Regions from separate parts of the Mesorhizobium sp. 113-3-3 genome, predicted to be linked through region 2. Evidence: riboswitches for the same ligand, from Rfam matches in the RefSeq annotation. Region 2 holds a riboswitch; each other region holds the start of a gene.
What was found. Region 2 has a riboswitch for cobalamin ahead of bluB (5,6-dimethylbenzimidazole synthase). Riboswitches for the same ligand answer to the same signal wherever they lie in the genome.

Region 1 (7,776 bases), 1.8 Mb from region 2:
GGCCAGGGAGGCCGGGTCTTTCAGGCTGGAGACGAAGATGGGAACAGGCGCCATGCCGCGCTGGCGCAGCGCTTCAAAAAGGGCGTCGATGGGCGCGACGTCGGCGGCCAGCAGCATCGAGCGGTAGAAGAGGATCGGCACGACCTTTCCCTCCCCCTCGAGGGGAGGGTGGCCCGCAGGGCCGGGTGGGGTCGGTACGACCGGACGCGACGTTTCTTTGCGTTGGCGCGCTTCGGAGAGGACCCCACCCCCGGCCTGCGGCCGGACCCTCCCCTCGAGGGGGAGGGGGACGACGCCGCGGTTCGGCTCGTAGTAGCCCGCTTTCGGCACGCTGACCGGCTCAGTCACATAAGCATCCTGCCCAGCCAACCCCGCCAGCCGCTGCACCAGTGCGCCCATATTGGCCGGGCCGCCCTCGCGGAAATAGCCGAGCAGCGCGTCCAATTCCTGGCGCGGCAGCGTCGAGGCTTCGATCAGCCTGAGATCCTCGTCGTGGCTTTCGCCGGGAAGCAGCGCCAGTTTTATGCCGCGCTCGCGTGCGGTCGAGGCCAACTGGTCACAGCCATAGCGCCACCAGTCGTAGCCGCCGAGGATGCGCACCAGTATGATCTTGGCGTGGCGCGCGACACTGTCGATCCAGAGATCGACGGACATCGGATGGCGAAGGTCGCGCAGTGCCGCCAGCCGCATCGAGGGCAGGCGGCCGGCATCCGCCTTCCACGCGGTAGCAAGTCCGGCGAGATCGCTGTCGGTGAAGGACAGGGCCACGATATCCGCTGGCGTCTGCCGCAGATCGACCGGCTCGGCGAGATCGTCGAGCGAGGCGGAGGTCGTGGTGAGGATATGCATCGCGGCCCGTGTCTGAAAATCAGCCGGCGAGTATACGCTCGATTGCCGGGCGGTTCAGCCCCTTGAGGCCGATGACGACGAGGCGCGAGCGGCGGTCGTCCTCGGCGGTCCAGGCGCGGTCATAGTAATGATTGACGCGCGGGCCGACGGCCTGCAGCAGGAGCCGCATCGGCTTGCCGCCGACTTCGACGAAGCCTTTCACGCGCAGCACGTTTTCCTGTTCGGCCGCGGTGGCGACGCGCTTGGCCAGTTCGTCCGGATTGGCGATCGACGGGATGTCGACGATGAAGGTGTCGAAATCGTCATGCTCGTGGTCGAAGGCGCCGTCATGGTGGGATTTGCGGTTCTCGATGTCGTCCTCGACGGCGAGACCGAGCCCGAGCAGCACCGAGGGATCGACCTTGCCGTGCGAGGTCGGCACGATCTTCACGGCGCGGGCGGAGTGTTCGCCAATGATGGCGTTGGCGCGGGCCGAACCGGCGGCGTCCATCAGGTCACTCTTCGACAGGATGATCAGGTCGGCGCAGGCGATCTGGTCCTCGAACAATTCCTCGACCGGGTCGTCATGGTCGAGGGAGTCGTCAGCAGTCCTCTGCGCCTGCAGGGCGTCCATGTCGTTGGCGACGCGGCCTTCGGCAAGTGCGGGGCCGTCGACCACGGCGATGACGCCATCGACGGTGACGCGGCTCTTCACCGTCGGCCACTGGAACGCCTGGACCAGCGGCTTGGGCAGAGCGAGGCCGGAGGTTTCGATCAGGATGTGGTCGACCTTGGGGTTGAGCGACAGGATCTGGTCGAGCGCCGGTACGAAATCGTCGGCCACGGTGCAGCAGATGCAGCCATTGGCCAGTTCGACGATGTTTTCCTCCGGACAGGTGTCGATGCCGCACCCCTTCAAAATCTCGCCGTCGATGCCGATGTCGCCGAACTCGTTGACGATGATGGCAATGCGCTTGCCGCCGGCGTTTTCCAGGAGATGGCGGACCAGCGTCGTCTTGCCGGCGCCGAGGAAGCCGGTGACGACGGTACAGGGGACGCGGGATACGGAAGCGCTCATGATCAATCCTTCAACAGGCCGAGGGGAGGAATACGGGCAACGAGGCCGCGCTTGAGGGAATCGGGCCGGCCACGCCAGGGGATGAGGCCGTCCGTCGAGATGGCGAAGAGCTTCGCGCCGGTGACGAGGTCGGCGCCGCTGGCCACGGTCAGGTCGCCGAAGACATAGCTCCAGCAGCCGTCGCGCAGGATGGCGGCGCTCAGCCGGCGCTTGCAATTGCCGAGGCATTCGACCGTGCGGATGCGGATGTTTTCATCCGATGCGGCGCGTCGCGTGTCGTCAGCCAACAGTTCGCCGGCGCGGGGGTGGGCGTCGGAGCCGGTCTCGTCGCGACAGGACGCGCAGACGATGACGGTGACGCCGGCCAAGGCTTCGCTGTCGGCGGATGAGATATCCGCTGTGCCAGCCGAAAAACTGCCGTTCTGGTCCAAAAAACCGGGCTCCTTGCCCGGAAACCCGCCGGGCGATCGGATTCTTTTGTCGCAGACGGCAGGTCTCCTGGCTCGCGGGTCATCGCCTTGGGTGCCGCCTTCCCGGGAAACTCCCAGTGGCTTTCGGCCTTGGCTCATCGCTTACAGTTGCGGGGACAGCCGCGGATTTGAGATTTTTCACCCCGCACCGCATTCCCTCTTAGCCCCTGCCGTTGCGGGCAGGGGACCGTCTGGACCGGATTTAGGCTTTTGCGGGTAGCGGTGTCAACGCGGGCTTACGACACCGTCATGTCGGCCAGCGCCGGACCCAGATCGCCGGCGGACGTCACGTCCATGCGTTCAAGGCCGAGCCAGCCCTGCATCTGTTTCAATTCCTCGAACAGTTGCGCGGCGGTTTCGGGCGGCGCGCCGGGCTCGGCGTAGGCGGCGTGGACGCGCAGCACGCTGGCCGGCCGGTCCGCCTTGAGGTCGACGCGGGCGACGATCCGGTCGCCGAGCAGGAAGGGGAGGACGTAGTAGCCGTATTGGCGCTTTTCGACCGGCGTGTAGATCTCGATGCGGTAGTGGAAATCGAACAGCCGCTCCGAGCGCGAGCGCTCGAAGACGACCGGATCGAATGGCGCGAGCAAAGCGCGCGCCTCGATTTTCCGGGGCAGGCGGGCATCCTTGTGAAGGTAAGCCGGCTTGTCCCAACCCTCGACTCGCACCTGCAGCAGTTCTCCAGTCTCGACCAGTTCCTCCAGCCGGCCCTTCATGTCGGCCGGCGACAGCCGAAAGTAGTCGCGCAAATCGCCTGATGTCGCGATGCCATGGGCGCGGGCGGAAATGCGCAGCAATTCGCGGTGCGCGTCCTCCGGGGTGGGCACCGGCAGGTCGAGGATCGCCTGCGGCAGCACGCGCTCGGGCAGGTCGTAGAAGCGCTCGAAGCCGCGGCGGTGCGCCGTCGTGATACGCCCGGCCCAGAACAGCCACTCGAAGGCATGCTTGGCATGGCTCCAGCCCCACCAGCCGCCGGAGCCTTTCTGGCCTTCCAGTGCCGAAGCGGCGATCGGACCGCGCTCGGCGACCGCGCGGTAGATCTCTTCTATATAGGCGGCGTGCTCGCGGCCCCATTTGGCCAGGCCCAGATACATCTCGTCGCCCCGTTCGGCGCGCTGCATGCGCCAGCGCATCAGCGGATAGGTCTCGACCGGCAGGAAGGAGGCCTCGTGCGCCCAGTATTCGAAGACCGTGCGCTTGCGCGTCACGGCGGCATTGTCGAGCAGAGCGAGCGGGTAGGGGCCAAGCCGCGAATAGAGCGGCATGTAGTGCGCGCGCACCACCGCGCTGACGGAATCGATCTGCAGCAGGCCGGTGCGAGAGAGCACGCGGGCGAAGTGGCGGCGGTCGGGCGTTCCGCCGGGACGAGGGTCGAGAAACCCTTGAGCGGCCAGCGCGATGCGGCGGGCCATGGGAAGCGAGATCTTTTCCTTCATGCAGGCATCACTCTGAGGGGGCTTGGCTGTGCGTCTGACCGGTGATTCCGGCCCATGCTAGCAGGGTTTTGGCGGCAATCCTGTCAGGAGAGAAAAGTGGAGTAAAAAACGAAGGAAATCAAACAGGAGCGGATCGGACCAGTTTCTTCGGATATGCCGTCCAGGTCGGTGTTTTGAACAAGGTTTGACTTGCTTCGCTGGAAGTGCTGCGCTAACCCTCGCCGCGTTGCAGCATAGGCCCCTTAAAACGGTTCAGCGGTTAATCTGTCACGCTTCCGCATTAAGGTCCGGTGCTGTAATCAAAGTGGATTGGCGCCAACGGAAAGCCGCTGCATGAACGCACTCCTCAGTTCATACCTGCCCATCGTCCTGTTCATCGGCGTGGCGCTGGTCGTCGGCCTGGCGCTGCTGGCCGCACCGTTCCTGGTGGCCTACCGCAATCCCGACCCCGAAAAGCTTTCCGCCTACGAGTGCGGTTTCAACTCGTTCGACGACGCCCGCATGAAATTCGACATCCGTTTCTACCTGGTGTCGATCCTGTTCATCATCTTCGACCTCGAAGTGGCCTTCCTGTTTCCCTGGGCGGTGTCCTTCACGAAGATCGGCATGCTGGGTTTCTGGTCGATGATGGTGTTTTTGGCAGTGCTGACCATCGGCTTTGCCTATGAATGGAAAAAAGGAGCGCTGGAATGGGATTGAACGACAGTTCAGGCACCCTCGTCGCGCCGAAGCCGAAGGGCATTATCGATCCCAACACCGGAAGGCCGGTGGGGGAGGACGATCCCTTCTTCCTCGAAATCAACAATGAGCTCGCCGACAAGGGGTTCCTGGTCACCTCGACCGAGGCGCTGATCACCTGGGCGCGCTCGGGCTCGCTGATGTTCATGACCTTCGGTCTGGCGTGCTGCGCGGTGGAGATGATCCACACCTCGATGCCGCGCTACGACTCGGAGCGTTTCGGCGTCGCGCCGCGCGCCTCGCCGCGCCAGTCTGACATCATGATCGTCGCCGGCACGCTGACCAACAAGATGGCGCCGGCGCTGCGCAAGGTCTACGACCAGATGCCGGAGCCGCGCTACGTCATCTCGATGGGCTCCTGCGCCAATGGCGGCGGCTACTACCACTATTCCTATTCGGTGGTGCGCGGCTGCGACCGCGTCGTGCCGGTCGACATCTATGTGCCCGGCTGCCCGCCGAGCGCCGAAGCTTTGCTCTACGGCATTCTTCTCCTGCAGAAGAAAATCCGCCGCACCGGCACGATCGAACGGTAAATCCATGGCCGCATCCCTTAGCGAACTGTCGACCTATCTCGGCGAAAAGCTGATTGGTCGCGCCAATGGCGCTGACATCGCCTATGGCGAGCTCACCATTCATGTCGAGCCGCGCGATCTGGTCGAGGTAATGACCTTCCTGCGCGATGATCCGCGGTGCCAGTTCATCTCGATCATCGATGTCTGCGGCGCCGACTATCCGTCGCGCGCCAAGCGCTTCGACGTCGTCTATCACCTGCTTTCGCCGAAACAGAATGTCCGCATCCGTGTGAAAGTGCAGGCCGACGAAGAGACGATGGTGCCGTCGATCACCGGCGTTTTCCCGGGTGCCGACTGGTTCGAGCGCGAGACCTACGATCTCTATGGCGTGCTGTTCTCGGGTCATCCCGACCTGCGCCGGCTTTTGACCGACTACGGTTTCGAAGGCCATCCGTTGCGCAAGGATTTCCCGCTGACCGGCTTCGTCGAGGTGCGCTACGACGACGAAGCCAAGCGCGTCATCTACGAGCCTGTGGAATTGAAGCAGGAATTCAGGAACTTCGACTTTTTGAGCCCGTGGGAAGGAACAGACTACGTTCTTCCCGGGGACGAAAAAGCCAAGACGAATTGAGGCGCCACAATGGCTGAAACCTCCGTCCGCAATTTCAACATCAATTTCGGCCCGCAACACCCTGCGGCGCACGGCGTTTTGCGCCTCGTGCTGGAGCTGGATGGCGAAGTCGTCGATCGTGTCGATCCGCATATCGGGCTCTTGCATCGCGGCACGGAAAAGCTGATCGAAGCAAAAACCTATCTGCAGGCGGTGCCTTATCTCGACCGGCTCGACTATTGCGCGCCGATGAACCAGGAACATGCTTTCGCGCTGGCCGCCGAGCGCCTGCTCGGCATCGAAGTGCCGAGGCGAGGCCAGCTGATCCGCGTGCTCTATTGCGAAATCGGTCGCATCATGTCGCACATCCTCAATGTGACGACGCAAGCCATGGACGTCGGCGCGCTGACGCCGCCGCTGTGGGGTTTCGTCGAGCGCGAAAAGCTGATGGTGTTCTATGAGCGCGCCTCCGGCTCGCGCATGCATGCCGCTTATTTCCGCCCCGGCGGCGTCCATCAGGACCTGCCACGCCAGCTGGTCGAGGACATCGGCAAGTGGATCGACCCGTTCCTGAAGTCGATCGACGACCTCGACAAGCTCTTGACCGGCAACCGCATCTTCAAGCAGCGCAATGTCGATATCGGCATCGTTTCGCTGGCCGATGCTTGGGCCTGGGGCTTTTCCGGCGTCATGGTGCGCGGTTCGGGCGCGGCATGGGACCTGCGCAAGTCGCAGCCCTATGAATGCTATTCGGAAATGGATTTCGATATTCCGATCGGCAAGAACGGCGACTGCTACGACCGTTACCTCGTGCGCATGGAAGAGATGCGCCAGTCGGCGCGGATCATGCGCCAGTGCGTCGACCTGCTGCTCGGCAAGGAAAGCACCGGCCCGGTGTCGAACCTCGACGGCAAGGTCGTTCCGCCCAAGCGCCAGGCGATGAAGCGGTCGATGGAAGCGCTGATCCATCACTTCAAGCTCTACACCGAGGGCTATCGCGTGCCGGCCGGCGAGGTCTACGCGGCCGTCGAGGCGCCGAAGGGCGAGTTCGGCGTCTATCTGGTCTCCGACGGCACCAACAAGCCGTACCGCTGCAAGCTGCGCGCGCCGGGTTTCGCGCATCTGCAAGCCATGGATTTCCTCTGCCGCGGCCACATGCTGGCCGACGTCACCGCCGTCCTCGGCTCCCTCGACATCGTGTTTGGTGAGGTCGATCGCTAAATGTCAGTCCGCCGTCTCGCAGAAGCCAGCGTCCAGCCAGCATCCTTCGCCTTCAACCGGGCGAACGCGGCCGCGGCGAAGCAATGGATCAAGAAGTACCCGAAGGGCCGCGAGCAGTCGGCGATCATTCCCTTGCTGATGATCGCGCAGGAGCAGGAAGGCTGGGTCACCAAGGCGGCGATCGAGACAATCTCGGACATGCTCGGCATGCCCAGGATTCGCGGGCTCGAGGTCGCGACCTTCTACACGCAGTACCAGCTCAATCCCGTCGGCACCCGCGCGCACATCCAGGTCTGCGGCACCACGCCCTGCATGCTGCGCGGCTCGGAAGCGCTGATGGATGTCTGCCGTTCGAAAATCCATCACGACCAGTTCCACACCAACGACAAGGGCACCTTGTCGTGGGAAGAGGTCGAGTGCCTCGGCGCCTGCGTCAACGCACCGATGGTCATGGTGTTCAAGGACACGTTCGAGGATCTGACGCCGGAACGGCTGGCTGAAATCATCGATCTCTACGACGCGGGCAAGGGCGCTTCGGTGGCGCCGGGACCGCAGAATGGCCGTACCGGTTCGGAGCCGGCCTCCGGCCTGACGACGCTGAAGAGTGAAAAGGCGATCCTGAAGTCGACCCGCGACCGGGAGGCGAGGGAAGCAGCCAAGGCCGCCAAGGCGGCACCCGACGCGATCATCGCCGCGCCCGTTCCGGCGCCCGCCGCCGCTCCTGTAGCGCCGTCCAATGCTGGCAAGCCGAAGACCGACGCGCCTGAGACCAGCCCGGCGTTGAAGACACCTTCTAAGACCAAGGTGGCGCCGGCGGCGGAGAAGGCCGCGAGCGTTTCGGCGCCGCCGCATTCGGCCGCCAATGCCAACAAGGCATCGCCGG
Region 2 (7,776 bases):
GCATCCGCAAGTCAGGCTCCTCGGTCGGCGCTGTGATCGAGATCGTCGCCGACGGCGTTCCGCCGGGGCTTGGCGCGCCGATCTATGCCAAGCTCGACCAGGACATTGCGTCGGGGCTGATGTCGATCAACGCCGTCAAGGGCGTCGAGATCGGCAATGGCTTCGAGGCCGCGCGCATCACCGGCGAACAGAATGCCGACGAGATGCGCATCGGCAATGACGGCAAGCCGGTGTTCCTGTCCAACAATGCCGGCGGCATCCTTGGCGGCATCTCGACCGGCCAGGCGATCATTGCGCGCTTCGCCGTCAAGCCGACATCGTCGATCCTGACGCCGCGAAAGTCGATCGACAAGGATGGCAACGACGTCGAGGTGATGACCAAGGGCCGGCACGACCCCTGCGTCGGCATCCGCGCCGTGCCGATCGGCGAGGCCATGGTTGCCTGCGCGATTGCCGACCACTATTTGCGGCATAGGGGACAGACGGGCCAGGGGAGTAGGGCAGTAGGGCGGTAGGGCGGCATGCTACGCCCAGCGCCCAGACAGCCAAATTTTTGCTTTCCCCTACTGCCTTACTGCCCTATTCCCCTACTGCCCTGCGAGCAAAGCGAGCGTCCATGCCTTACGACCAGAAGAAGATTGTCGAAGCCATCCGCGCTTTCGAACGCGGCGAGATCGTCGTCGTCATGGATGATGACGGGCGCGAGAACGAGGGCGACCTGATCGTCGCCGCCGTCCACTGCACGCCGGAAAAGATGGCCTTCATCGTGCGCAACACCTCCGGCATCGTCTGCACGCCGATGCCGCGCGAGGAAGCCAAGCGGCTCAATTTGCAGCCGATGGTCGCCGACAATGATTCAGCCCACACCACCGCTTTCACCGTCAGCGTCGATTTCAAGCATGGCACGACGACAGGCATTTCGGCCGACGACCGCACGCTCACCGTGCGCAACCTTGCCAATGGCAATGTCGGCGCTTCCGATTTCGTCCGTCCCGGTCACATCTTCCCGCTGATCGCGCGCGAGGGCGGCGTCCTGATGCGTTCGGGCCATACCGAAGCGGCGGTCGATCTCTGCAAGCTCGCCGGCCTGCCGCCGATCGGGGTCATTTCCGAACTGGTCAATGACGACGGCACCGTCAAGCGCGGCCCTCAGGTGCAGGCTTTCGCCGAAGAGCATGGCCTGAAGCAGGTGTCGGTCGCCGACCTCATCGCCTACCGCCAGCGCAAGGAGACGCTGGTCGAGCGCGTCGCATGCTCCGATATCGACACGCTCGGCGGCAAGGCGCAGGTCTTCACCTACACGCTGCCCTGGGACACGATGCATCACGTCGCTGTCGTCTTCGGCGACATCCGCGATGGCGAGGAGGTGCCGGTGCGGCTGCATTCCGAGGATGTAGTGACCGATGTCTTCGGCACCAGCCATCGGCTGGACGGCATCATGAAGGCGATGGGCGAACGCAAGCGTGGCGTCATCGTCTATCTCAGGGAGGGCTCCGTCGGCGTCGCGCACCAGGAGCGCAAGCGCCCGCTGAGCGGCGACCGCGAAGATCACGAAGAGGCCCGCCGCCGCGAGAACGAATGGCGCGAAATCGGCCTCGGCGCGCAGATACTGAAGGATCTCGGCATTTCCTCGATCAACCTGATCGCCTCGCGCGAGCGCCATTATGTCGGCCTCGAAGGCTTTGGCATCCACATCGCCAAGACCGAGATACTCTAGGATATGTCGATATTGAGATGAGGCCGGTCGGCCTCATCTCAATTGCACATCTCCTGGCTGTCACTCTGCCGGAACGGCGGCGGCTTCGCACCCGTCCAGCTCGCATCTATGGGTGGCCAGGACGCGCTGGCCGGCGAGCACGGTGGCCAGCGCGATCGTGCCTGATGCCACGGAGACCCAGAACCCGTTCTGCGCGCCGAACGCATCCACCACCGCGCCGGCGGCGAAGGAGCCCAGCGCCATGCCGATGCCGATCCCGGTGGTCACCCAGGTGATGCCTTCGGTCAGCATCGCTTCAGGCACATGCCGCTCGATCAGGCCAAAGGCCGTGATGAAGGTCGGCGAGATCGCCACGCCGCTGAGGAAGACAGTCAGCGCCAGAAGCGGCACGCTGCCGGCGGTGAGCGGCAGCAGCGTGCCGAGCGCAACCAGGGCGACCGCGATGGCGAGTTGGCGCTGCAGCGGTGCCTGCAGGTTGAGTGCGCCGACAATGATGCCGAGCACGAACGACCCCAGCGCGTAGACACCGATGACGAGGCTGGCGGCGCCGGGCTGGCCAAGCTCCTTGGTGATGGCCACGGTGCTCACTTCGGTCGTTGCGAAGGTGGCGCCGATGAAGATCAGGGCAAAGGTGATGATCTGCACTGGCCGCAGGCGGATCGCCGAGCCGCTCGAGCCATGGTCCACCGCTCGCACTTGCGGTTCGGTCGATCGCTGCAGGATGAAGGCCGTCGAGCCCAGGGCAAGGAACAGCGTGCTCGCCAGCATGCCCGCCTCCGGAAACAGGGCGGCGCTCAGGCCGACCGACAGCGATGCGCCGGCGATATAGACCAGCTCATCCGCCGCCGATTCGAAGGCGAAGGCGGTGTTCATCTCGGGCCGTCCCCGGAAAAGCTCGGTCCAGCGCGCGCGCACCATGGCCGGCATGCTGGGCATGGCCGCCGCCAGCAGCGCCGACACGAACAGCGTCCAGACCGGCCAGTCCTGATTGGCGGCCGCAACCAGCGTGATGAAGGCGAGCACGGAGACGATTGTCGTGGGCACGACGATCCGTGTCTGGCCAAGGCGGTCGACCAGTCTTGATATCTGCGGCGCCAGGAATGCGTTGGCCAGCGCGAATGTCGCCGAGACGGCGCCCGCCAGCCAGTATTCGCCGCGCGTCTGCGACAGCATCGCCACGATGCCGATCGGCGCCATGGCGATCGGCAGGCGCGCCATGAAGCCGGCGGCTGCAAATCCCTTGGCTCCTGGGGCGCGGAAAATTTCCGAATAGGGGTTTTGCATGATGGTTCCTCGACAAAGGCCGGTTTGACAATTACATACGAAGCGTATGAGAAATAGATAGAGCATACGCGGCGTATGTCAATTGGCATACGAAACGTATGTGAATAGGACCAGGCGGAAATGCACAGACCCCGCAAGGAAATGATCGCCGAAACGCGTGCAAAGCTGATCGCCGCGGCCCGCCAGGCCTTTGGCACGATCGGTTATGCCGAGGCGTCGATGGATGATTTCACCGCATCCGCCGGGCTGACGCGCGGCGCGCTCTATCATCACTTCGGCGACAAGAAGGGCCTGCTGCAGGCGGTTATAGCCGAAATCGACGGCGAGATGGCGGCCCGGGTGAATGAGGTCGCGTCGCGAGCGCCGAACCGCTGGCAGCATTTCGTCGACGAGTGCACGACCTATATCGAAATGGCGCTCGAGCCGGAAATCCAGCGCATCATGTTCCGCGACGGTCCGGCCGTGCTGGGTGATCCAGCACTTTGGTCGAATGCCAATGCCTGCGTTGGTTCAATGACCGATCATCTGACCGCGCTGCAGGGGGAAGGGGTAGTCGTCCCGGACGTCGACCCCGAGACCGCCGCGCGGCTGATCAATGGGGCGAGCAGCCAGGCGGCGCAGCGGATCGCCAATTCGAACGACCCCGAAGCGACGTCTAAGATGGTGGTTGCAGCGTTCAAGCAACTGCTCGAGGGACTGCTCAGAAAACCGGCTTCGCAGCAGAGCTAAATCCCCTTTGCGCGCGCCGCTGTCCACCGCCCGCGATTGACAATCCCCGGGTTGAGCGCATCCTCCCCAGCCATCTCTGGAGGGGAGATTCGGGACATGTGGGATTTCGATATCGGCAGGTCGGTGTCCATCATGATGCGGACCTGGCCTTTCATTGTCTTTCGCATGATCGTCTATTTCGGCATCACGCTGGCCTACATCGTGGCGACCGGCACCGGCGCGTCGGTCGGCTATGGCGTCGGCCATATCTCCACGGATCCCGACGGGCCGATGTCCTTTGCCCTGTGGGGCGGCGTGGTCGGCTTCGGCGTGGTTTCGATCGCCGTCTACTGGATCCGCGAATACATCCTCTACGTCGTCAAGGCCGGCCATATCGCCGTCATGGTCCATCTGATCGACGGCCGGGATGTGCCCGATGGCCAGAACCAGATCGCCTATGCCAGGCAGGTCGTGACCGAGCGTTTCGCCGAGGCCAACATCCTTTTCGTCGTCGACCAGCTGGTCAAGGGCGCCATCCGCGCCATCACCGGCCTGCTCGGCGGCATCGCCGCCTTCCTGCCCATACCTGGCTTGAGCGGCCTGGTCTCCTTCATCAACACGGTGATCCGCCTGTCGCTGACCTATGTCGACGAGATCATCCTCGGCTACAACATCCGCATCAATTCGTCCTCGCCCTTCGAAACCGCCAGGCAAGGCGTCGTGCTCTACGCCCAGAACGGCAAGACCATGGTGAAGAACGCCGTCTGGCTGGCGGTCATCATGTGGGGCGTGTCCTTCGTGATCTTCCTTTTGATGCTGGCCCCGGCCGGCGCCATTCTCTTCATGATGCCCGGACAACTCGCCGGCTGGGCCTTCGTGCTCGCCATCGTTTTCGCCTGGGCCTTCAAGGCGGCCTTCATCGAACCCTTCGCAATCGCCTGCCTGATGCAGGTCTATTTCAAGACCATCGCCGGCCAGGTGCCCGATCCGGCCTGGGACATCAGGCTGGCCGAGGCGTCGTCGAAGTTCAGGGAACTGAAGGACAAGGCATTGGCCTCCTTTGGCGGCTCGCGCTGGGGCACGGCCGGCGCAACGCGTTGATCGGGGGCACATGCGGGCGCGCAGGCGGCGGTGTTTAGGTGTGCCACCGCTGACTTGAGCGATGCCTCGCCTTGCCCGCAAAACGTCTCGCTCATGATCAGTTCGGGCAGCGGCAGCCGCCGGCCCCAGCCATGCGTTTCAAGGTCGGGTTTGGGCGCGAACTCGGAAACCCGGCCGACGCAGAGATAGGCGATCGGCGTCACGTGCTCCGGAATGGACAGCAGGCTTTTCAGCGCCTGTGGCTCGATGATACTGACCCAGCCGACGCCGACGCCTTCGGCGCGCGCCGCCAGCCAGAAATTCTGCACCGCGCAGACCGTGCTGTAGAGATCCATCTCCGGATTGTGCCAGCGCCCCAGCGGCGAACCCTGCGAGCGCCGGCGGTTGCAGGTGATGCAGATGTTGAGGGCGCTTTCGCAGATGCCCTCGAGCTTGAGCTTGCGGTAGAGCCCCTGTCTTTCCGCATCGATTTCGGGCAGTTCCTGTTCGCGCGCGGCCAGGAACAGGTCGCGCACATCAGCCCGTCGCGCGGCATCGCGGATGACGATGAAATTCCACGGCTGCATGAAGCCGACCGACGGTGCATGATGGGCGGCAAGCAGCAGCCTTGCCAACACCTCGTCGTCGAGCCCTGTGGGCAGGAAATGGCTGCGCACATCGCGCCGCGTGAACATGGCGCGGTAGACCGCATCGCGTGCCATCTGGTCAAATCCGTCGCCCATAGGAGCGGTCATGGTTTTCGGCATCGCTTGTCCCCTTGCGATTGCAATCAATGCCAGCCGCCTGACCATGCGGATGACGATGCCTGCCAGGCCGGTCTTCTGGCTCGGGATCAACCCACGTCCGGTGCCTTCCCGTCATCGACAGTGGCATTTACCGGCGCGGTCCCCCTCACAGCGTTGGGCACGCCACGGAATTCAACCGTGTTCCCGATTCTCCCGCCAGAGCATTTGCAGCCAAGTGGAATCACTCGGCGTCGCAGAATGCGACTAAACAAACAGACTGGCGGGCACCAGGCAGTGGCTGCGACCTTACGCCGAAGCCTTGGCGGCGCCAATCCCCGTAGCGACGCCAATGGACGCAGGCGCGATTTTCCCCAGTCATCAAGCCGCAATGCATGGCCATCGCGGCGCCGGGGCACTAGATAGGGGGCATGGCCACTCGTCTCTACACCCATCCGATCTTCCTGGATCACATCACGCCGCCCGGTCACCCCGAGCGGCCGGATCGCTTGCGCGCCATCGAGCGCGTGCTCGACGACGAGGCCTTTGCCGCGCTTGATCGCGTCAAGGCGCCGGAAGGCGACGAGGCCACCATCCTCTACGCGCACCCCGCCGATTTCGTCGCCCGCGTGCGCGCCGCAATCCCCGAAGAGGGCCTTGCCCGTATCGATGCCGACACCACCGCCAGCCCGAAGAGCTGGCAGGCGGTGATCACCGCGATCGGCGCCGCCAACGCCGCCGTCGACGATGTCTTTGCAGGCCGCGCCGACAATGTCTTCGTCGCCGCCCGCCCGCCCGGTCACCATGCCGAAAAGACCACCGCGATGGGTTTCTGCTTCTTCAACACGGCGGCGATCGCGGCCCGCTATGCGCAGAAGAAGCATGGCGCCGAGCGCGTCGCGGTCGTCGACTGGGACGTCCATCACGGCAATGGCACCCAGGATATCTTCTGGGACGATCCCTCGGTGCTCTATTGCTCGACGCACCAGATGCCGCTCTATCCCGGCACCGGCGCGAAGAGCGAGACCGGCGTCGGCAACATCGTCAACGCGCCCTTGGCGCCACGGACCGGCGGCGAGGTGTTTCGCGATGCTTTCCTGTCGCGCGTGCTGCCGGCGCTCGACAATTTCGCGCCCGATCTGATCATCATCTCGGCCGGGTTCGACGCGCATCACCGCGACCCGCTGGCCGAGATCAACCTGACCGAGGACGATTTCGACTGGGCGACCGGCCAGCTGATGCAGCGCGCCGCGCGCCACAGCGGCAACCGGCTCGTCAGCCTGCTCGAGGGCGGCTACGATCTGCAGGGACTGGCATTTTCGGTCGCCGCCCATGTCGGGCGACTGATGAAAGGGTGAATGATGGCTGGTGAAACCAACGAAGACGTCAAGGCGATGAGCTTCGAACAGGCGCTCGACGCGCTGGAGAAGATCGTCGATGATCTGGAGCGCGGCGACGTACCGCTCGACCAGTCGATCCGCATCTACGAGCGCGGCGAGGCGCTGAAGGCGCATTGCGACCGGCTGCTGAAGGCCGCCGAGGACAAGGTCGAGAAGATCAGGCTGTCGCGCGACGGCAAGCCGGTCGGAACCGAGCCGCTCGACGCGGATTGAATGGCGGTCTTGCCTTACCGGTTTTTGGACACGATCATGGCTGAGGATTAAGCTCGTCCCGATTGAAACGGCTCCAGGACAATAGGAGATACGGAAACGATGTGCAGAAACATCAAGACCCTGTTCAATTTTGACCCGCCCGCAACCAATGACGAAGTCCGCGACGCTGCCCTTCAGTTCGTCCGCAAGCTGAGCGGAACGACACGGCCGTCGAAACAGAACCAGCATGCGTTCGATCTCGCCGTCGAAGCCATCGCGGCATCGGCGCGCGAACTTCTTGATTCACTCGAAACCAACCAGCATCCGCGCAATCGTGAAGAGGTGGCGGCCAAATTGCGGGCAAAGGCGGCGATCCGCTTCGCCTGATGCCGCCAAAATGGCCATCGCGCGCTGACAAGGAGAGTTCATGAGCTTCTTCCCGGGGAAAGACCCTGAAGCCGGCGACGCCTTTGCCAGCGATCAGATCGAGCTGATGGTTATCCCGAACGCCAAGGACATTGGCGGCTTTGAGGTCCGTCGCGCTTTGCCGACCGCCAGGAGGCGTCTGGTCGGGCCGTTCATCTTCTTCGACCGCATGGGGCCGGCAATCCTGCGGGCGGGCCAGGCGCTCGACGTCCGTCCCCACCCGCAT
Region 3 (7,776 bases), 1.3 Mb from region 2:
AAGGACTTGCCGGATAAGGACTTCGGGCATGTAAAAGATCTTCTGGCTCCAGCCAAGATCGTCACCAGCACCCCCGAAATGCGGTTCCCCGGGCGCGAAGGTCGCGACGGTGCCGCTACCGGCGTGCCAAACCTCACCTCGGCACCAAACATCATGGACGCCTCGCTCGATCAGCCCGATCAGATACTCGTTGTGGACATGCTTGGAGAAATCCTGCCGGTGATAGTCCGCCGCCAGGTAATCGAGCCCGCCAAGGACATCGGAGTGCTTCATCACCGCACGATTGCGCGGCGGCCGGCCCGGAGGTTCAGAACGGCCACGCGCCTTTTCGCCGCATTCTATGGCGGTATCGGCCACTTGATGATCAATCCAGGTTGGTCATCACAACGATATCGTGCTCTCGTAGCGAATTTCAAACCGAAGCAGGATTAATTGAAGACCAGGCGCTATCCCCTCCGATCTGACGGATGAGGAATGGTCGCGGATACAACCGCTCCTGCCGGGCGCGGCCAAGACCGGGCGGCGCGTGGTGACGGACCTGCGCGAGGGTTGAACGCGATCCGCTACATGGCCCGATCAGATGGCGGCTGGCGCATGCTGCCAAAGGATTTCCCGCCCATATCGGTCGCGGTCGAGACGCCTTACGGACATGCCCACGGACTGCGCCAACTGGCTGGAACGTTCCCCGGCCTGACGGCGAAGCAGCAGGCGCCGATCAAGGCGCTGAACGCAGAATACGCCAAAACTCGAAGCCGAGTACGAGCATGCCAACGAACTGCCGGCCGATGTTGACGAACGGCTCCCAGGGGCGGCTACGGCTGCACTCATTGTCGGATCTTCGACGAAGTCGGACATCAGACACAGCGCTATCGGAGTGACCGCATTGTTCTGCAACGATTTTCTCATTTGGCACGACACATGCGGGGGCTATCCCGCATGAGCGCTCCGTCAATCTCGATTGATGCGAGCAGGATTCAATCAAGGCGCAGTGCGTCGCTTCTGAAGATCAAGGAGAGAAAAGTATGGCGAGAGCGCGAATTGGCGTGGCGCGGGCAATGACAGCGGCTGTCGTCCTCATCGTTGCGGGACAGGCCGGCGCGGCAGATGTTGGGCAAGCCGCGAGCGTCCCGCAGGCAGAAGCCTGCGTCGCGGAAGCGCCAAGCCCCTGGCAGATCCGCCTGCGTGCGTTGGGGGTGATCACCGAGGATTCGGGCTATGTCAATGCGGTGCCCGGCTCCGGTCTTTCCTATTCGAACACCGTGACGCCGGAACTCGATATCTCCTATTTCTTCACGGACAACATCGCCGCCGAACTCATACTCGGCACCACCTATGCCAACATCGATGGCCAGGGTGCGATCGGCGGGCTGGGCGAGGTCGGCAAGGTTTGGCTGCTGCCGCCCACGCTCACATTGCAGTATCATTTTACCGATTTCGACGCCTTCGAGCCCTACGTCGGCGCCGGCGTGAACTATACGATCTTCTATCATCAGCAAGTCGGCAGCGCCGATGATCTCAAGGTCAAGAACACATTCGGCGCCGCGCTGCAGGTCGGATTCGACTACATGGTGGACGAGCACTGGGGCGTCAACTTCGACGTGAAGAAGCTTTTCCTCAGGCCCGACTTCGACGTCACTGTCGCCGGCACCAAGCTCACAGGCAAGGCCAGGCTCGATCCCTGGTTGATAGGCGCAGGTCTGACCTACCGCTTCTGAGGACGAAGCACACTGAGGGGCACTTTTCGAAGTCCGCGCGCGGATCATCCGTGCCGAGAAGTGGACCCGCGATGGTTCTTAAAGGAGCTGTTGGCATGCGCGTAGAAAACGATCATTGCGACGTGATCGGTGTGCCGGCCGCTCCCACGCAACTTGATCGTCTTTCTTCTGCGATTCTGCGGCAGGGGGGGATGGCGCGAGTGTCGCTTCCAGGCGATCTGGTGACCTGGGCGGCAGCCCGTCACCAGACGCTCAGGCAGATGCTTTCCGACCAGCGTTTCAACAAGGACTGGCGACAGTGGCGGGCGCTGCAGGACGGCGAGATTCCCGAGGATCATCCGCTGATCGGGATATGCAAAGTGGACAACATGACCACGGCGCACGGCGCCGATCACCGGCGCTTGCGCGGCCTGCTGTCCAGCAGCTTCGCGCCCAGTCGGATCGCCTTGCTGGCGCCACGGGTCGAACAAAGCGTCGATCGACTCCTGGCCGACATGGCGCAGCGCGGCGGCAGTGCCGATCTGATGAGCGAGTTCGCCGCTCCGCTGCCCACCAACGTGATCGCCGAACTGTTCGGTTTGCCGGACGAACAGCGCGAAGAGATCGTCGCGCTCACCTACAGCATGGCCAACACCTCCGCCACAGCCGAAGAGGTGCGACAGACGCGGCAGCGCATCCCGGAGTTCTTCCGTCGCCTGATCGCGCTCAAGCGGGGCCAGCTCGGAGATGATCTGGCTTCGGCCCTGATCGTCGCCCGTGACAAAGGCGAGCTCGTTTCCGACACCGAGCTCATCGACATGCTGTTCATGGTGCTCTCTGCGGGCTTCGTGACCACCGCCGGCGTCATCGGCAATGGCGTGCTGGCATTGCTGACGCATCCGCAGCAACTGCACTTGGTGCGCAGCGGCCAAGTTCCGTGGTCACAGGCGATCGAGGAGATCCTGCGCTGGGGCAGCTCAGCGGCCAATCTGCCGTTCCGCTATGCCACCCAGGACGTGGAGATCGACGGATGCATGGTCCGCCGCGGCGATGCCGTCCTGATGGCGTTCCATGCGGCGAACCGGGACGAACAGGCCTTCGGCCCCGGCGCCGACAGGTTCGATGTCACCCGGCGGCACAACCCGCATTTGTCGTTCGGTGAGGGGCCGCATGCCTGCCTGGGCGCTGCGCTGGCGCGCCTGGAATTGCGCTGCGCCTTCCCCGCGCTGTTCGGGCGGCTGGAGGATCTGGCGCTGACCATCGCCGCGGAGGACGTCGTCTACATTCCGTCTTACGTCATTCGCTGCCCGCAGCGCCTGCCGGTCACCTTCCGCCCTTCCATCGCTTAGAGAGTGCGGCATTCACCCCGGATTCGGTGATTCTTGGTTTGCCGGAGTGGCTGGTCTCGCGCGAGGGGGGGCGAGCATGCCCGGTTACGCACGATCGTGGCGCCGGCGTTCAGCAACCGAGGGTGAAGCTGCTCGCGGAGCAGGTCGAGGCGAGCGCCGCGCAGTTTGTCGAGACGCTGGCGGCCCGGCCCCAGTCCGCCCACCTGCGGCGCCACCTCTTCTTTCCGCTTGCGGCCATGGTCATCAGCGCGCTGGAATGCGCAAGCACGCTGAGCGAAGCCGAGCGGGAACAAATACCGGGATTCCCGGCTGACCGTGACGACCTGGCCCGACTTTACGCCCTTTGAGCCCGGCGACCTCGATCTGATCCGGCGTCGCCGATGGGGACAAGGATCTCTCCGAGCCTGCACTGATAAGAGGCGGCATCGTAAGCGGCTTTGGGCGAAAGAGACCGATCAGCGCAAGGGCATTATTCGCATCATCACATAAACATCTCGTTATATGCATTGACAAGGAGCGAAGCTGCTGTGATTGTGCGCATGTCGTGGTTCTCCGCGCGGCACTGCTGTAGCGGAGCTAAGAGGGAAGCCGGTGCGATGCCGGCGCTGCCCCCGCAACTGTTAGCGGCGAGCCAAGCCCATTGGTGTCACTGAGGCGAACGGCCTCGGGAAGACGGGCAGAGGCTTTGACCCGCGAGCCAGGAGACCTGCCACGACGAACAACGTCCACGGGCGGGGTGTCTCGGTGGCCGCGGTAGCTTGGCTTCGTGCCGCCTGCTTGCGCGTTCCTTGTCCCCACGCCCCAACCATCGGGGTATGGCATGACTGTCTCTCAACAAATTCCAGTGGCAACGCTCGGCGTGCCGCGTATCGGTCGACGGCGGGAACTCAAATTCGCGCTTGAAAGCTACTGGTCCGGAAAATCTCCCGCTGCCGACCTGCTCGCGACGGCGAAGGCGCTACGCGCCGCCAGCTGGAGGGAGCAGCACGATCACGGCGTGTCGAAAATCCCGTCCAACGATTTCTCGCTTTATGACCATGTGCTCGACACCGTCATCATGGTCGGCGCCGTGCCGGCACGATACGTCTGGACTGACGGCGAGGTCCCACTCGATACCTATTTCGCCATGGCGCGCGGCGACCAAGGTCAGGCCGCTGATTGTGGACATGCCGGTGACGAGCATGCGGCCAACGGGCATGGCCTTGCCGCGATGGAAATGACCAAATGGTTCGACACCAACTATCACTACATTGTGCCGGAACTTACCGACGATCAGAGCTTTGCCCTCTCGTCGGCGAAACCGGTCGATCATTTCCTCGAGGCCAAGGCGCTCGGCATCCACACGCGCCCGGTCCTGCTTGGACCGGTTAGCTTTCTCAAGTTGGCGAAGTCACCTGAGGAAGGTTTCAACCCTATCGCGCTCCTGCCACGGCTGCTGCCCGTCTACGAGGAGCTCCTGCGGAGGCTGAAGCTCGCGGGAGCCGATTGGGTGCAGATCGATGAGCCGGCGCTCGTGGTCGATCTGGTTCCCAACGAACGGGATGCCCTCCAATTCGCCTACTGCCGGCTGTCAAAAGCAGCACCGGAGTTGAAGATCATGGTCGCTACCTATTTCGGATCGCTGGGAGACAATCTCGAGACCGCAATTTCTCTGCCCGTGGCGGGACTGCACGTCGATCTCGTGCGCGCTCCAGAGCAGTTGGAGACCGTCGGCCGGCTCGCGCAGAAGGAACTTGTGCTCTCGCTCGGGCTGATCGACGGCCGCAACGTCTGGCGCGCGAACCTGCCTGCCATACTTGACCGCATCAAGCCGATCGTCGCCGGCTGGCCGTTGGACCGCGTGGAGATCGCCCCGTCCTGCTCGATGCTGCATGTGCCGATCGACCTGGACATGGAGACGGCACTCGATGCGGACGTGAAATCGTGGCTCGCCTTCGCGGCGCAAAAAACCGACGAGCTGGTCGTGCTCGCCCGTGCCCTGGCTGAAGGCCGGGACGCGGTCGCCGCCGAACTAGAGGCGTCGGCTGAGGCTGCCGCCGCTCGCGCGACATCCGCTAAGGTGCATGATCCGCTCGTCGAAGGTCGGGTCGCCAGCATCAAGGTCGCCATGACGCGCCGGAAGAGCGCATTCGCCGTGCGCTCCAAGCTTCAGGCCGACACGTTTGGCTTGCCATCCTTCCCCACCACGACGATCGGCTCCTTCCCGCAAACAGCCGAGGTTCGCAAGGCGCGGGCAGCCCATGCCAAAGGCGAGCTGAGTTACGTCGACTATGAGGCGTTCCTGAAGAAAGAGATAGAAGCCGCCGTTCGCTGGCAAGAAGAGATCGGACTCGACGTGCTGGTCCACGGCGAATTCGAGCGCAACGATATGGTGCAGTATTTCGCCGAGCAGCTCCGCGGCTTCGCCTTCACGCAACACGGGTGGGTGCAAAGCTACGGCTCGCGCTTTGTGCGACCCCCGATCATCATTGGAGATGTGTCGCGACAACAGCCGATGACACTACACTGGTGGCGATACGCCCAGTCGCTGACGCTAAAGCCGGTGAAGGGCATGCTTACCGGCCCGGTGACGATCCTCAACTGGTCCTTCGTCCGGGACGACCTTGCCCGCCCAGCCGTCTGCCGCCAGGTCGCGCTCGCCATTCGCGATGAAGTGAGCGACCTCGAAAAGGCCGGCGCCAGGATGATCCAGATCGACGAAGCCGCACTGCGCGAGGGCTTGCCGCTGCACGAGGCCGACTGGCAGGCCTATCTCGACTGGGCCGTCGAATGCTTCCGGCTGGCTTCAACAGCGGTCGGCGATGCGACCCAGATCCACACCCATATGTGCTACTCCGAGTTCGGCGATATCGTGGACGCGATTGCCGCAATGGATGCCGATGTGATCTCGATTGAAACTTCGCGCTCGCAGATGGAACTGCTCGATACGCTGCGAACCTTCAAGTATCCGAACGAGATCGGTCCTGGCGTCTATGACATTCACTCGCCGCGGGTCCCGGAAGTGGGGGAGATTTCCAACCTTATCATGCTTGCGCGCGAGCGATTGTCGGATGGCCAACTGTGGGTGAATCCCGACTGCGGTCTCAAAACGCGCAGATGGGAGGAGGTCCGCCCTGCGCTGGTGAACATGGTGGCTGCGGCACGCGCAATTCGGCAAAAAGCGCAGACGGCGTAGGGCTCGGTGCCACTCGCCGGCGGTGAGCGGCAACGCCACACACCGGGCATCCTTGGGGGAGTCTATCCGGCGCGCCCAAGGCAATCGCGCTGCCGGTGACGAAGCGCCTCGGCAAGCTTGGCCTGGCCGCGGCCCTTGTCATGGCGCGTCGAAGTCAGCTGTTCCAGAGGCGGCCGTTGGCGGGCGATTGAAGGAGGCTTGGGCCTCAAATGAGCCGGCCAGAAACGAGAAGGCTCTCCGCCAGCCCGTTTCGGATTATTCCGTATTGGGATAATCGAAATCACTATCGTCTCCCAACCTTGATCGCCGAAACCCCGGTCCCGACCATGGGGAGAAACATCGGCGATCACGCACCCCGGTCCCGGAGCGTGTTCCGAGAAACCGGATGCAGGGCCAAGCTGGGGGAAGGTTCAAACAGCGCTTCTGGAGACTTTTGAGGCGGCATCGACGCTCCACCATCTGCAGCGGGCCAATTCCCGCTCGATGGCGTCTGCCTCTGGCTGCAATCACCATCACCGCGACGGCGAAGCCGAGCGGCCGCAGCTGGCTGGCGGACCCTTGTGTTTTGATGGTGGAAGATCAGGCGCCGGACCAGGAAAGCCGCCGCGGAAAGAGCGGGGTTGGCTTGCTCCTGGCGGAGCCGGCAGGGGTATTTGGACCGCGCTCAATACCGATGCGCAGATGGCCGAAATTCATCCGCGGCATCCTGAATATCAATCGCTGCGCAGAACGCGTGCTTCGAGCGCGGCTGCGACAAAAGCCCGTCGAGCGGTTGGTGGATGGGTCTTACCGCGTAAAACCTGCAGACAGGCGTCCATCGCTATCCTGCGTTTATCGGTCTCATGATGCAGATCCCGCAGCAAGATAGCGGCCGCGTCGTTGACGTCGAACACGATACGCTCCGAGCCGCGGCGGCTAAGCTGAACAACGACTGGTCTCTCAAATCTGGTCAACCCGGTCATCCCCCCTCCCCACAGCCACTATACGGCAAACAGCCGGATCACATTTTTTTATTCAGCCGAACGCGACCGCTGCATCTGCGCCACTGAGCCTGGCCATTGGCTAGCAAGCGATCGCCATGAGCTGCGTCTGGCCATGGTCAGCTTGCTTGCGATCTGCGGTTTTGCAGTCGGTGGTGAGGAACTGCTTCTCATTCGCGTGGTCTAGCTGTGAAACCTGGACATAGTGCACTGTTTGACGCGCCTCGCCAGTCTCAAACTCGTCGTCGAAGTCTACACCTGCACTTTTCCACTGCCCGATCTGCAGGCGGCGATCCACTGCATGGCGGAGGTTGGATCTTCCAATATGGCGACCCGCTTCGCAAAGCCGAAAAAGGCATTGCGCGCCGTGCTTACCGGCTTGCGCCCATCGTACGCATCGTAGCATGCCCTCAGGGCGGCTTCGTGGATCATGTCTCTGCGATCTTCCGGCCATTCGTTGAGAAAATCGATTGCATCCGCAAGGCCGGCAATCTCTTGGATGATGTGCGTTGCGCGCCTCACGAAAAGCGGGCTGCTGAAAGCCTCAGCGTTCATTCGTTCCTCCAACCTTCCAAATA

Region 1: it holds a riboswitch for cobalamin, as region 2 does, so the genes downstream of both, JG746_RS17035 (DUF1636 family protein) here and bluB (5,6-dimethylbenzimidazole synthase) in region 2, are expected to answer to the same signal.
Region 3: it holds a riboswitch for cobalamin, as region 2 does, so the genes downstream of both, metE (5-methyltetrahydropteroyltriglutamate--homocysteine S-methyltransferase) here and bluB (5,6-dimethylbenzimidazole synthase) in region 2, are expected to answer to the same signal.

Annotation. Positions count from the first base shown of each region.
Region 1 is NZ_AP023243.1:3,498,770-3,506,545, forward strand. It holds gene JG746_RS17025 (cobaltochelatase subunit CobN) at 1-849, opposite strand, end outside; gene cobW (cobalamin biosynthesis protein CobW) at 869-1,906, opposite strand; gene JG746_RS17035 (DUF1636 family protein) at 1,909-2,337, opposite strand; cobalamin riboswitch at 2,378-2,583, opposite strand; gene JG746_RS17040 (winged helix-turn-helix domain-containing protein) at 2,613-3,812, opposite strand; gene JG746_RS17045 (NADH-quinone oxidoreductase subunit A) at 4,146-4,511, shown strand; gene JG746_RS17050 (NuoB/complex I 20 kDa subunit family protein) at 4,502-5,083, shown strand; gene JG746_RS17055 (NADH-quinone oxidoreductase subunit C) at 5,088-5,693, shown strand; gene JG746_RS17060 (NADH-quinone oxidoreductase subunit D) at 5,703-6,893, shown strand; gene JG746_RS17065 (NADH-quinone oxidoreductase subunit E) at 6,894-7,776, shown strand, end outside.
Region 2 is NZ_AP023243.1:5,295,083-5,302,858, reverse strand. It holds gene aroC (chorismate synthase) at 1-515, shown strand, start outside; gene ribB (3,4-dihydroxy-2-butanone-4-phosphate synthase) at 617-1,717, shown strand; gene JG746_RS26040 (MFS transporter) at 1,778-3,001, opposite strand; gene JG746_RS26035 (TetR/AcrR family transcriptional regulator) at 3,122-3,730, shown strand; gene JG746_RS26030 (hypothetical protein) at 3,827-4,810, shown strand; partial or broken gene bluB (5,6-dimethylbenzimidazole synthase) at 4,927-5,511, opposite strand; cobalamin riboswitch at 5,606-5,799, opposite strand; gene JG746_RS26020 (histone deacetylase family protein) at 5,964-6,890, shown strand; gene JG746_RS26015 (exodeoxyribonuclease VII small subunit) at 6,894-7,145, shown strand; gene JG746_RS26010 (DUF2277 domain-containing protein) at 7,245-7,511, shown strand; gene JG746_RS26005 (pirin family protein) at 7,552-7,776, shown strand, end outside.
Region 3 is NZ_AP023243.1:6,580,952-6,588,727, forward strand. It holds gene JG746_RS31685 (AraC family transcriptional regulator) at 1-357, opposite strand, end outside; partial or broken gene JG746_RS37325 (transposase) at 433-618, shown strand; gene JG746_RS31690 (OmpW/AlkL family protein) at 1,023-1,715, shown strand; gene JG746_RS31695 (cytochrome P450 family protein) at 1,811-3,043, shown strand; partial or broken gene JG746_RS31700 (cytochrome P450) at 3,010-3,297, shown strand; cobalamin riboswitch at 3,572-3,771, shown strand; gene metE (5-methyltetrahydropteroyltriglutamate--homocysteine S-methyltransferase) at 3,888-6,218, shown strand; gene JG746_RS31710 (DUF982 domain-containing protein) at 6,932-7,180, opposite strand; gene JG746_RS31715 (DUF982 domain-containing protein) at 7,451-7,753, opposite strand.